DNA from 3 places in the Streptomyces sp. NPDC041205 genome. Region 1 is predicted to be linked to each of the others. Evidence: riboswitches for the same ligand, from Rfam matches in the RefSeq annotation. Region 1 holds a riboswitch; each other region holds the start of a gene.
The links. Region 1 has a riboswitch for cyclic di-AMP ahead of ACZ6BG_RS12210 (C40 family peptidase). Riboswitches for the same ligand answer to the same signal wherever they lie in the genome.
Positions count from the first base shown of each region.

Region 2: linked by a shared signal. The riboswitch ahead of ACZ6BG_RS24630 (transglycosylase family protein) and the one ahead of ACZ6BG_RS12210 (C40 family peptidase) in region 1 are both predicted to bind cyclic di-AMP.
Region 3: linked by a shared signal. The riboswitch ahead of ACZ6BG_RS29815 (M23 family metallopeptidase) and the one ahead of ACZ6BG_RS12210 (C40 family peptidase) in region 1 are both predicted to bind cyclic di-AMP.

Region 1 is NZ_JBVIZH010000002.1:1,179,620-1,184,116, forward strand. Features, by position in the region: gene pcrA (DNA helicase PcrA) at 1-1,439, opposite strand, end outside; cyclic di-AMP (ydaO/yuaA leader) riboswitch at 1,726-1,882, shown strand; gene ACZ6BG_RS12210 (C40 family peptidase) at 1,891-3,123, shown strand; gene ACZ6BG_RS12215 (hypothetical protein) at 3,258-3,611, opposite strand; gene ACZ6BG_RS12220 (C40 family peptidase) at 4,135-4,497, shown strand, end outside.
Region 2 is NZ_JBVIZH010000005.1:482,917-487,413, forward strand. Features, by position in the region: gene ACZ6BG_RS24620 (cytochrome P450 family protein) at 1-448, shown strand, start outside; gene ACZ6BG_RS24625 (LysM peptidoglycan-binding domain-containing protein) at 616-1,692, shown strand; cyclic di-AMP (ydaO/yuaA leader) riboswitch at 1,896-2,079, shown strand; gene ACZ6BG_RS24630 (transglycosylase family protein) at 2,084-2,812, shown strand; gene eno (phosphopyruvate hydratase) at 3,212-4,497, shown strand, end outside.
Region 3 is NZ_JBVIZH010000007.1:466,812-471,308, reverse strand. Features, by position in the region: gene ACZ6BG_RS29820 (aldo/keto reductase) at 1-198, opposite strand, end outside; gene ACZ6BG_RS29815 (M23 family metallopeptidase) at 352-1,467, opposite strand; cyclic di-AMP (ydaO/yuaA leader) riboswitch at 1,479-1,614, opposite strand; gene ACZ6BG_RS29810 (PP2C family protein-serine/threonine phosphatase) at 1,845-2,870, opposite strand; gene ACZ6BG_RS29805 (MFS transporter) at 3,344-4,497, opposite strand, start outside.

The DNA.
Region 1 (4,497 bases):
ATGCGGCGCAGCGGGACGGCGTCCTCGGGGTTGGCGAGGACCCGCAAGTACGCGAGGACGTCGCGGACTTCCTTGCGCTCGTAGAACCGCACGCCGCCGACGACCTTGTAGGGCAGGCCGACGCGGATGAAGATCTCTTCGAAGACACGGGACTGGGCGTTCGTGCGGTAGAAGATCGCCACGTCACCCGCCTTGGCGTCGCCCGCGTCGGTGAGGCGGTCGATCTCATCGGCGACGAACTGGGCCTCGTCGTGCTCGGTGTCCGCCACGTACCCGGTGATGCGGGCGCCCGCGCCCGCGTTGGTCCACAGGTTCTTGGGGCGGCGGCTCTCGTTGCGCTCGATGACGGCGTTGGCGGCGGTCAGGATCGTCTGCGTGGAGCGGTAGTTCTGCTCCAGGAGGATCGTGGTCGCGTCCGGGTAGTCCTCCTCGAACTGGAGGATGTTGCGGATCGTGGCGCCGCGGAAGGCGTAGATGGACTGGTCGGCGTCACCCACGACGCACAGCTCGCCCGGTTCCTGATCCTCTCCGGAGGGGCCCACCAGCTCGCGCACGAGGGCGTACTGCGCGTGGTTGGTGTCCTGGTACTCGTCGACCATCACGTGGCGGAAGCGGCGGCGGTAGTGCTCGGCGACGTCCGGGAAGGCGCGCAGCAGGTTCACCGTCGTCATGATCAGGTCGTCGAAGTCCAGGGCGTTGGCCTCGCGGAGGCGCGACTGGTACATCGCGTACGCCTGGGCGAGGGTCTTCTCGAAGCCGTCGGCGGCCTGGGCGGCGAAGTCCTCCTCGTCGATCAGCTCGTTCTTCAGGTTCGAGATCTTGGCGCTGAAGGACTTCGGCGGGAACTTCTTCGGGTCCAGGTCCAGGTCCCGGCAGACCAGGGCCATCAGGCGCTTGGAGTCCGCGGCGTCGTAGATCGAGAAGGAGGACGTGAAGCCCAGCTTCTTGTACTCCCGGCGCAGGATGCGCACGCACGCGCTGTGGAACGTCGACACCCACATCGCGCCCGCGCGCGGGCCGACGAGCTGCTCGACGCGCTCCTTCATCTCGCCCGCGGCCTTGTTCGTGAACGTGATCGCGAGGATCTGGCCGGGGTGCGCGCCGCGCTCCGCGAGGAGGTACGCGATGCGGTGGGTGAGCACCCGCGTCTTGCCGGATCCCGCGCCGGCGACGATGAGCAGCGGGGAGCCCGCGTGCACGACGGCCGCGCGCTGGTTCTCGTTCAGGCCGTCGAGCAGCGCCGCCGGGTCGATCGCGGGGCGGGGGGCACCGTCCCGGTAGTACGCGTCCCGGGGTGCGGGCGCGTCGAACCTCCCTTGGAACAAGTCGTCCGGAACGGGCTCCGGAGCGCTGTCCTCGGGCGGCGGCGGGGGTTCCTCGTCGTGGCCCTGCGAGGGCTTGAGGTCCGCCAGGAAGCTGTCGTCAAAGAGGCTGCTCATCGCCTCCCGAGTCTAGGCGGCCCCACTGACAACCCGCCCCGGGTTCCACGAGGCCGCCCTGAGGCCGCCCCGAGCCCGCCCGGTTCCGGCCACGCCCGCGCTGCGCGCCCGGGGAGTAACGCTGCGCCACGACCTCGGCCGTCCGCGTCAGCACGGCGCCGAGGGCCTCGTGAAGTCACGAAAATGTATCGGGCATATCGAACATCATCCTTCCCTCGTGCCACGGGAGTTGGCTAGCGTGCTGCGCGGGCCGCACGTCCCCCCACCGGCGATCCCCGCCGGTCACGCGCGGCCTCCGCCGAGTCCGACGTGTTCGGAGCCGGGGACCCACCATGTTCTTTGGGGTGAATCCGCTCCGTACGACGTACGCAGCGGTAGGGCAGCCTTCCGGAGCACCCGCCCGAACCCGACAGCTAACCCGGTAGGCGGTCCACGGAAGGAGTCGCCAGCTTTGGCGTCGCACCGCAAGCCGCGCAGCCGCTCAGCCCTCATACGCACGACCCCGGCCCTCGGCATCACGACGGCCGCCCTGACGTCGGTGGCCCTGCTGTCGCAGAGCGCGAACGCCGCGCCGGCCGCCCCCGCCGAGCCTGGCAAGCCGAGCCTCGAAGAGGTCCAGAAGAAGGTCGACGACCTCTACCAGCAGGCCGGAGTGGCCACGCAGAAGTACAACTCGGCCAAGGAGCGCACCGACAAGCAGCGCAAGAAGGCCGACCGGCTCCTGGACGACGTGGCCAAACGCACGGACCGGCTGAACGAGGCACGGCAGGAGCTCGGCTCCTTCGCCGCCGCGCAGTACCGCACCGGCGCCGTCTCCGAGACCGCCGCGATGATGCTCGCCGACGACCCCAAGGGCTTCTTCGACCAGAACCACCTCGCGGACCGGCTCACCAGCCGCCAGAAGAAGGCCGTCGACGACTACCAGACCCAGCAGGTCGCGGCGACCAAGCAGCGCACGAAGGCCACGAAGAGCCTGAAGTCGCTGCAGGACTCGCGCGACGACCTCCGGTCGAGCAAGCGGACCGTCCAGACCAAGCTGACCGAGGCCCGCTCGCTCCTGTCGAAGCTGACCGCCGAGGAGAAGGCGCGGCTCGCGGCGATCGAGAAGCGCAAGGAGGAGGCCGCCAAGCGCAAGGCGGCCGAGCTGGCGCGCAAGCAGGCCGCGGAGGAGCGCGAGCGGAAGGCCAAGGAGGCCGCCGAGCGCCGCGAGCGGGAGCGTGAGCAGGGGCAGGAGCAGGGCTCGGGGTCCGGCTCGGACTCCGGGGCGGACAGCGGCTCCGGGGCGGGCTCGGGCTCGGACACGGGTTCCGGCTCGGGTGCGGGCAGCGGATACGCGGCCAAGGCCGCGAAGGTGATCGCCTTCGCCGAGAAGCAGATGGGCAAGCCCTACGTGTGGGGCGCCACGGGGCCCGGCTCCTACGACTGCTCCGGGCTCACGCAGGCGGCCTGGAAGACCGCCGGGATCTCGCTGCCGCGCACCACCTGGGACCAGGTGAAGGTCGGCACGACCGTGCCGACCTCCCAGGCCAAGCCCGGTGACCTGGTCTTCTTCTACGACGACATCAGTCACGTCGGGATCTACATCGGCGACGGCAAGATGATCCACGCCCCGAAGCCGGGCGCGAACGTCCGCGTCGAGTCGATCTACTACATGCCGATCCACAGCGTGGTCCGGCCCGCGTGAACCGTTAACCCTCTGCGCACGTAATCGCTGTCTACGTAGAGCTACGAAATTGCCCCGCACGCGCGCGTGCGGGGCAATTCGTGTCGGACCTGTCGGACCTGTCCAGACCTGTCAGACCTGTCGGAGGGCGGCGGTCACGTCCAGAGCACCGCGATGAAGATGTTCGCCGTCGTGAGGCCACCGACCGCCCCGAACATCCCCTTGTCGACCTTCTCCTCGTCCCGCTTCACGTACACGAGCCCGAGAATCACGATCAGCAGCGCGAGCTTGATGCCGATCTTGAGGTTGTTGACCGTGTTGTCGTCCGCCTGGTTCAACCCGACGAGGGCGACTCCGGTGATCAACATGGTCAACGCGCCGTGCAGCATCGCGGGGCTGAACCGGGCCGTGCCCTCGCCCATCGCCTTCATCTGGGTCAGGAAGCCGCCCAGGAGCGAGGCGATGCCGATGATGTGCAGGCCGACGAAGAGATGGATGAGTACGTCCATGGGGCGGAGCCTAATTCCCGGCGCTCGGCGCGAGCCGGGCGGGTCCAGTCGGTCCCGGCGGGGCCAGGCGGGGCGGGCGGGGCCAGGCGGGGCGGGCGGGGCCAGGCGGGGCGGGCGGGGCCGGGCAGTCGTCCCGGTCGCCGGGGCCGCGGCGTCCGTCACCGAGCGGCGCCGTATCACCCACCACCGAGAAGGCGGGCCACAAACGCCACATCGGTCACGCGCGCCGCGAAACCCGCCACCGCACCCCGGCCGCGCCGCTCGAATCCGTTCACTCCTCGGCACTCATCCGTCGTTAGCGCACATCGGGTCACGAAGCGGTGACAGTCAGGTTTAGCGTCCTCTGCCAGGTGACCGACTCCCCACCACCACCCCGTCAGGGGCGGCAGTCGGCCACCTCCGCCGAGAAAGTCCGACGGCGTCCCGCTCCCCTGTGCGAGCGCCGTCGGACCGGCACCGCAGCGGCGTCAGGCTCGGCGGCACCGGTGGGGGCCCCGGCCACAAGGAAGGACGTGGAGCCTCCGTGGCAGCGCACCGCAAGCCCAAGCAGCGCTCGCTCAGCGGCCATACGGCCCGTACGGCCGCCACCCTCGCCCTCGCGTCGGCCGCCACCGCGACCGCCTTCGAGGGCATCGGACACGCGGAGCCCCGGCTCACTCCCAGCGAGGTGAAGGACAAGGTCGACGAGCTCTACCGCGAGGCCGAGGTCGCCACCGAGAAGTACAACGGTGCCAAGGAGAAGGCCGACAAGGCCGAGCGGTCCCTGACCGACCTGCGCGACGAGGCGGCCCGCAGGACCGAGAAGCTCAACACGGCCCGCCAGGGCCTTGGTTCACTGGCCACCGCGCAGTACCGCACCGGAGCCATCGACCCGTCGGTGCAGTTG
Region 2 (4,497 bases), on a different contig from region 1:
CCGGCTGCAACAGTCCCTCGCCGACGGGGACACCGGCCTCCTGGAGACCGGCGTCGAGGAACTGCTCCGCTTCGACGGGCCCGTGGAGCTGGCCACCTGGCGCTTCGCCACCGAACCGCTGTGCGTCGGCGGCCAGGACATCGCCGCGGGCGACCCCGTCCTCGTCGTCCTCGCCGCCGCCGACCGAGACCCGGCCCGCTTCCCCGACCCCGACCTCCTCGACCTGTCCCGGAGCGACAACCAGCACCTCGGATACGGCCACGGCATCCACTACTGCCTCGGCGCCCCGCTGGCCCGCCTGGAGGGCCAGACGGCGCTCGCGACGCTGCTCCGCAGGCTGCCGGACCTGCAACTCGCCGTCGATCCGGAGGAGTTGAGGTGGCGCGGCGGGCTCATCATGCGTGGCCTGCGGACCTTGCCGGTGACGTTCACGCCGCCCGGCCGCTGACGGGGGACCGGCACGTTCCTGACGTACCGTCAAGACTGTGACTTTCACGTGATCTGCGCTGCATCGACTTGTGACTGACGTTCGACTGCGGCTACGTTCACGACGGCTCGGCACCCCTTGGCACCACGTGTCGCAGCTGTTCTTGTCGTCGCTCGAAAGGCACGTGCATGCTCTCCGGCCAAGGCCGTCACCGCCGTCCCCGCCAGGCCCCGGCGATCGTCGTCGCGGCGGGCGTCACCGGATCCGCCATCGCCATCCCGCTGCTCGGCGCCACGGGCGCGCACGCGGCCGACGCCTCGACGTGGGACAAGGTCGCGGAGTGCGAGAGCGGCGGCGCCTGGAGCGCCAAGGGCGACGGGTACTACGGCGGCCTGCAGCTGACGCAGGAGACCTGGGAGAGCTACGGCGGCCTCGCGTACGCGCCGAGCGCCGACCAGGCGAGCCGCTCCCAGCAGATCGCCGTCGCCGACAAGGTCCTGGCCGACCAGGGCCCCGCCGCGTGGCCGAACTGCGGCCCGGCCGCGGGCCTCAGCAAGGGCGGCGCGGCCGCCGACGTCGACCCGGGCCTCCCGGTCGCCCCGTCGAAGCCCGCGGAGCCGTCCGGCGACGCCAAGGACTCCAAGGGCGACAAGGACGGCGAGAAGGGCGAGGGGAAGGCCGACAAGGACGCCGACGCGAAGGGCGAGGAGCGCGGCGCGGACGCCGAGGACGGCAAGTCCAAGGAGACCGGCAAGCACCGCAAGCCCGACAGCGACGGTTCGGCCGACAAGAGTGACGAACGCGACAAGGGCGGACAGAAGGGCGAGAAGGGCTCGGCGGACGAGGACGGCAAGTCCGGCGACCGCGGCACCACTTCGCCCGACGCCGAGTCCGAAGCGGGCCGTGAGCCGTCGGGCGCCGACGGCTCCGCGGAGGGCTCCGAGGACTCCTCCGGCCTCCCGTCGGGCCGCCACCGCGGCTCCAGCGCCGACGAGGCGGAGAAGGGCGGCGCGGGCTCCGCGGGCCGCCACGCGTCGCGTGGTGAAGGGCGCGACGCGCGTGACGCCCATGACCCCGCGGGCACCTACACGGTCCGCTCCGGCGACAACCTCTCGCAGATCGCCGACCGGCACGACCTTGACGGCGGCTGGTCCACCCTCTACGCCGAGAACAAGCGGACCGTGGGCGGTGACCCGGATCTCATCCTCCCCGGTCAGCGACTCGACCTGAGCGAGGAACAGGCCGCGGAGGCGGACCGGAAGTAGGCGTCGCGGAGCGGAAATTGACTGGCAGTTCGCGGTGAATGTCCGGTTTAAAGACGGTGAGAGGCAAGTGAGAGATGGGTCTCAGAAGCCCTGATCGTCTTTGAAATTCCGGTGATTGCCTGTCTACGGTCGTGACCGCTCGCCACAGCGGGCCCCGCCGGTCGGTACGCCGAATCCTGCCAACGGCCGGACGGGAACAGTCGTCGCTTCGAGCGCCGAAGGCAGGAGCGGGGGACCCAAGGTAAGCGCCGGGCCCACGCGTTGAGCGGCCAGCGGCCGCGCGACGCGCAGGACCGGCTAGGGGTGAAGTCGTACGGAAGCCGTACGGCCGGGCACTCACCCGCCCGAACCCGACAGCTCACCTCGCAGGCGTCGGTGAGGGGATCACTCCATGCTGTTTTCCGGCAAGGGCAAGCACCGTCGTCCGACCGCTGTTGACAAGGCCACCCGCGCGGCCACCGTCGTCGGTGTCACCGGCGCCGCTGTCGCCGCCCCGCTGATGGCCGCGGGCACCGCGAACGCCGCGACCGCCGACCAGTGGGACCGGGTCGCCCAGTGCGAGGCCGGCGGCAACTGGTCCATCAACACCGGCAACGGCTACTACGGCGGCCTGCAGTTCTCGGCCTCCACCTGGGCCGCGTACGGCGGCACCAAGTACGCCGCGACCGCCAACCAGGCCACCAAGGCCCAGCAGATCGAGATCGGCGAGAAGGTCCTCGCGGGCCAGGGCAAGGGTGCCTGGCCGAGCTGTGGCGTGGGCCTCACGGGCGCCGCGTACAACGGCGGCGCCGCCGAGAAGCCCCAGCAGCAGCCGCAGCAGCAGGCCAAGCCCCAGCAGCAGCCGCAGCAGCAGGCGCAGCCCCAGCAGCAGGCCAAGCCGCAGCCGAAGCCGCAGCAGGCCGCCCCGCAGACCGAGTCGAAGAAGACCGTCCAGACCCCGACCGGCAAGGTCGTGAAGAAGGGCGACGGCGAGTACAAGGTCAAGACCGGCGACACCCTCTCCAAGATCGCCGACGAGCACGACGTCAAGGGCGGCTGGCACAAGGTGTACAAGCTCAACGGCGACATCATCTCCGACGCCGACATGATCTACCCGGGCCAGCAGCTGCACCTCAGCTGAGGCCGAGCCCGGCCCGCGCCCTGTCCGGCCCGTCCGGACAGGGCCCCCGCTCCGTCCCGCGGAGCGCCCCCGTCCCCACGGGTCTCCCTCGCCCCGGTGCGCGTATCCCCCGTACGCACCGGGGCGAGGTGCTGTCCGGGGCGGCCCGGCCGGGCGCCCAGGCAACCCCGAAGTACGCCCAGGGCGAAGCTACCGGCCGGTAAGAACCTGTGGTTCCGTCCTGATTCCCAGGGAATTGGCCCGATGGCCGTCCCACGGGGCGGGCGGTCGGCTGGCCGAAGCTCCCGGGCCCGTTAGGCTCAGGAGACGCAGGGCCGATGAAGACCATGCAAGCCATGCGCAAGCCCGCGCCCCCAGTGGTGCACGCCATGCGCCCCTAGCGTCACATCCCAGAAGGAGATGCTCGTGCCGTCCATCGACGTCGTCGTAGCCCGGGAAATCCTGGACTCCCGAGGCAACCCCACGGTCGAGGTCGAGGTCGGCCTCGACGACGGGTCCACCGGCCGCGCCGCGGTTCCGTCCGGCGCCTCCACCGGCGCCTTCGAGGCCATCGAACTGCGTGACGGAGACGCCAACCGCTACGGCGGCAAGGGCGTCGAGAAGGCCGTCCTCGCCGTCATCGAGCAGATCGGCCCGGAGCTCGTCGGCTACGACGCCACCGAGCAGCGCCTGATCGACCAGGCGATGTTCGACCTCGACGCCACCGACAACAAGGGCTCGCTCGGCGCCAACGCCATCCTCGGCGTCTCCCTCGCCGTCGCGCACGCCGCCTCCGAGGCGAGCGACCTGCCGCTCTTCCGCTACCTGGGCGGCCCGAACGCGCACCTGCTGCCCGTTCCGATGATGAACATCCTGAACGGCGGGTCCCACGCGGACTCCAACGTCGACATCCAGGAGTTCATGATCGCCCCGATCGGCGCGGAGTCCTTCTCCGAGGCGCTGCGCTGGGGCGCCGAGGTCTACCACACGCTGAAGAAGGTCCTGAAGACCAAGGGCCTGTCGACCGGCCTCGGCGACGAGGGCGGCTTCGCGCCGAACCTGGAGTCGAACCGCGCCGCCCTCGACCTCATCGTCGAGGCCATCAAGCAGGCCGGTTACGTCCCCGGCGAGCAGATCGCGCTCGCGCTCGACGTCGCCGCGTCGGAGTTCTACAAGGACGGCAAGTACGAGTTCGAGGGCAAGTCCCGCTCGGCCGCCGAGATGACCGAGTACTACGCCGAGCTCGTCGAGGCGTACCCGCTCGTGTCCATCGAGGACCCGCTGTTCGAGGACGACTGGGCGGGCTGGAAGGTCATCACCGACAAGCTGGGCGACAAGGTCCAGATCGTCGGCGACGACCTCTTCGTCACCAACCCCGAGCGCCTGGCCCGCGGCATCGAGGAGGGCTCCGCCAACGCCCTCCTGGTGAAGGTCAACCAGATCGGTTCGCTGACCGAGACCCTCGACGCCGTCGAGCTGGCCCAGCGCAACGGCTTCAAGTGCATGATGTCGCACCGCTCCGGCGAGACCGAGGACGTCACCATCGCCGACCTCGCCGTCGCCGTGAACTGCGGCCAGATCAAGACCGGCGCCCCGGCCCGCTCGGACCGCGTCGCCAAGTACAACCAGCTGCTTCGCATCGAGGAGATCCTCGACGACGCGGCGGTGTACGCCGGCCGCAGCGCGTTCCCCCGCTTCAAGGGCTG
Region 3 (4,497 bases), on a different contig from region 1:
GGACTCGCCGCCCTTGTTGCCGGGCGCCCAGGCCGAGTACACGTCGGCGGTGTCGACGAAGTTGCCGCCCGCGGCCGTGTAGGCGTCGAGGACGGCGAAGGACTGCTTCTCGTCGGCGGTCCAGCCGAAGACGTTGCCGCCGAGGGCGAGGGGGAAGACTTCGAGGTCGGAGGAGCCCAGCGGGCGGAGTGTGGTCATAACGGGCTCAACATCCGCACCGGGGAGCGAATTCCGTGTGTGGCCCACGGAAATCCCCGCCCCGCTCCCCGGTGTGGCTCCGCCGTCACGGATGCCAACCGGCGGCCCTGGCGTCGGGGGGTCGTCGCCAGGACCGCCGGAGCCGGTGGGGTGTTACGGGTTGAGGCCCTTGCCCTGCAGCCAGGCCAGCGGGTCGATGTTGGCGCCGCCGCTGGTGTGGACCTCCATGTGGAGGTGCGGTCCGGTGACGTTGCCGGTCGCGCCGACGCGGCCGATGACGTCGCCCGTGGTGACCTTCTGGCCGACGCTGACGCTCATCGAGGACTGGTGGCAGTACCAGATCTCGGTGCCGTCCTCCAGCTCGAGGACCGTGCGGTAGCCGTACGACCCCGACCAGCCGGCCGACTTGATGGTGCCGGTGTGCACGGCCTTGAGGGGCGTGCCGGTGGGGGCGGCGAAGTCCAGGCCGGTGTGCTGGCCGGAGGACCACATGGCGCCGGAGTCACCGAAGTGCGAGGTGAGGGTGTACGAGGAGGTGGGCAGCGAGAACGCCTTCGCGAGCTTGGCGAGGCGCTCCGCCTCGGCCTTCTTGCGCGCGGCCTCCGCCTTCTTGCGCTTCTCCTCGGCGGCCTTGGCCTTCGCGGCCGCCTTCGCCTTGTCCTGCTGGGCCTTGGCCTGCTCGGCGGCCTTCTTCACGGCGGCGTCCTCGGCGGCGAGGCGCTGGGCGTCCTCCGCCTGGTGCTGCTGGTTCTCGGCCTGCTGCATGATGCGGGCGCGCAGGGCCTCGCCCGCGCCGGTGGCGCCGCGCTCGGCGTCGGCGGTGGTGACGCCCGCGGAGCTGAGCGGCGCGGCGGCCGCGACGGTGGAGGTGTCGGCGCCGCCGGCGGAGTCGTCGGATATCAGGGAGCCCACGCCCGGCAGGGACTTGGCCTCCGGGAGCTGGTCGGTGACCGCCGACATGTCCGGCATGGCGATGGAGACCGGCGGCTTGCCGCCCTGCGCGGTGGCGATGCCGCCCGCGCCCACGGCCGCGATGACGCCGACGCCGAGGACGGTGGAGCTGCGCGCGAGTCCGCCGCCGCCCTTCTTGTGGACCCGGTGCCTGCCGCGCACGGGGCGGACGGACTCCGCGGTCGGGTTCCACTCCTCCCACGGCTCCTGGGGGGCGTACCCGCCGAACCCCGTGGATCTGTCGGGACCTTCGGGTCCTTCGGCGGAGTCGTCGTTCGGTACGTAGAGCGCTTCGGGGGCAGGCCGGTTGGACGCCACTGGGGCGCACTCCTTTCCTTCCTTCTCGCCTACCGGGTTAGCTGACGGGTTCGGAGCAGGAAGGTCTCCTACGGGCGTACCGCTTGCCCGATTCACCCCAATGTGGTGGTTCCCCGGCTCCCTTGCGGGATTAGGCGCGTGCGCACGGAGCCGACTGGAGTGCCGGCTGGGACGACCGCGCTGCGTTATCGAACGTTAATAGACGGCGGTGCCGTATTCCAAGCCGTTCCGTCTGATCGTTAACGCTTACGCTACGAACACAAGGGACATCAGCGGCTGGAGTAGGGCGAGTTGAGCGGAGGCCATGACGCACCGCAGCGTTCTGGATCTCCACGGCTTGCTGACATCACGTCAATCAGGCTGCGGAGGGGTGCCCTTCAGTCACCGACCGTCACCGGGCGGCGTACGGCGAGCATCGCCAGGTCGTCCGTGGCGCCGCCCCCGGTGTGCCGGCGGACCTCGTCGACGAGGGTCGCGAGGAGCGAGTCGGGGCCCGCGGGGCCGGGGAAGATCCGGCCGCCGAGCCGGGTGGCGGGGACGTAGAACCGGCCCTCCTCGTCCCGGGCCTCGGAGAGCCCGTCGGTGTAGAGCAGCAGCGTGGCCCCCGGCGGGAACGGGCTCTGGTCCGCGCGGTCCGGCCAGGTGCCGAGGTCGCCCATGCCGAGCGGCAGCGCGGGCTCGGACGGCGAGAGCACGCACAGCCGCCCGTCGGCCCGCAGCATCAGCGGTTCGGGGTGGCCGCGGTTGATGATCCGTACGGTGCCCTCGTCGCCGCGCGGGATCTCCACGAGGACCGCCGTGGTGAACCCCTCGAAGGCGTCGAGCCCGTCGCGCCGCGTGCCCTCCCGCGCGAGGGCGCGCTCCAGGCGCTGCGCCACCGCCTCCAGCGTGGCCTCCTGCTCGGCGGCCTCCCGGAAGGCGCCGATGACGACGGCGACGGCGGCCACCGCGCCCATCCCCTTGCCCCGTACGTCACCGACGACGAGCCGCACCCCGTGCGGGGTGTCCTGCACGGCGTACAGGTCCCCGCCGATGAACGCGTCGGCCTCCGCCGCCTCGTACCGCGCGGCGATGTCCAGGCCGCCGATCCGCGGGTCGGGCTGCGGCAGGACCGCGCGCTGGGCGGCCTCGGCGATGGAGCGGGCGGAGGCGAGGCGGGCGTCGCCGCGGCGGACGACCCGGTTGATGACGACGGCGAGCGCGCCGACGGTCAGCACCGTCACGAACTCGGTGATGACCTGTACGTCGGCGCCGTCCACGCGGTGCCCCAGGCGCAGCACGAGCACGGCGGCACAGGACACCGCGGCGGTCGCGACGGTCGTCCGCAGCCGGAAGAACGGGGCGGTGATCAGGGGCGCCGCGGCGAACAGCGGGGACGCGGTGAACTCCGGCGGCGTGAGCATGTCGAAGCAGATCCCGGCGACGAGGAGGAGCGGGGGCAGCGCCCGGACGAGGGCCCGCTCGCGGGGGAGGGTGCGGGTGGTGTCGCCGGGGGCGATGGTGGGCCGGGGGCGGGCTGTTCTACGAGGGCGGGGGCGGGCTGTGCCGCCGGGCTCGCGGCTGGCGGACTTTCGGGCGCCGGACTTCCCGTCGGCGGACTTCCCCTCCCCGCGCTCCCGACCACCGGAACGCCGGTCGCCGGACCCCCCACCCCCCGGGCCGCCCTGCGCACCGTCAGGCCCCCCACCACGCACAGCAACCACCACCACTCCACTCCACCGCATCAGCGCCGCGTCGGCCCATCCAGGCTTCCCGCAGCGGGGGCCCGGGGCGACCTGATGTGGGCCGAGTGGGTGAGCCGTGTGGTGGGGCGGGGACGCGCCCGGAGGCGTGGGGCCGGGTGGGACCGGCACCGCACGCCCCGGGCGCGCGTGGGTCAGGCGGCGTCACCCCCGAGCACCGGCACCGGCGCCGCGAGCCGACCGGACCTGGCCAGCGAGCGCAGGGCCAGCGCGCAGCCGACGCCGAGGACGGCCAGCGCCAACCACGGCACCGCGGGCAGTCCCCGGTCCTCCGCCACGTCGAGCAGCGCGCCCATCGCGAGGTTCCCCGCGGTGATGCCGACACCGCAGACCGTGTTGTAGAGGCCGTAGTGCGTGGCCACCCACCTCTCGCCCGCGAGCGAGACGACGGTGTCCATCTCGAAGGGGTAGAGCACGGCGTTCGCGGCCGCCAGCGCCGCCGCGCACAGCAGCAGCGCCGTGACGCCCGCGTACCCGGGCCCGCCCAGGGCGGGCGGCAGGAACGCGGCGCCCATCAGGGCGAGCCCGGCGACCAGACACTGCTCCCGCGTCCAGGCGCGCCGGCACCAGTCGGTGATCCGGAGCTGCCCGACGAGCGCGACGAGCCCCGACACCACGAACAGCGCGCTGGTCGCGACCGTCGTCGCCGTGCCCCCGCCGAGCAGCCGCTCCACTTCGAGGGGCAGAGCGAGGTACACCTGGAACGACAGGACGTACGAGCCGGTCATGGCGAGCGAGAACAGCCAGAACGGCCGGTTGCCGAACACGGCCCGCCACTGCCCCTGGGCCGCGCCCGGGCCGTCCCCGGCCGCCGCCTCCCCCTTGCGCACCGGCAGGCGCAGCACCTGCACCACCGAGAGGAGGGCGAAGAGCACCGCCGCCACCGCGCACGTGAGCTTGAAGTCCACGCCGGTCAGGGCGAGTCCGACGAGCGGGCCGAGCAGGATGCCGGTCTGGTAGAAGACGTTGAACAGCGCGAACGCCTCCACGCGGCGTTCCGGCGTGCCCGCCTCGGCGGCGACGTACGCGCGTACCGCCGGATTGAACAGCGCCCCCGCGAGCCCGGTCGCCGCCGACGCCGCGATGAGCACCGGCAGTGTCTGCGCGAACGCGAGCGCCGCGAAGCCGCCGGTGCGCAGGGCACACCCGGCGACGATCATCGGCTTGTACCCGAGCCGGTCGGCGAGCGCGCCGCCGACCAGGAACATCCCCTGCTGGGAGAGGTTCCGCACGCCGAGCACCAGGCCCACCGCCCAGGCGGCGAGCCCGAGTTCGCCGGAGAGGTGGG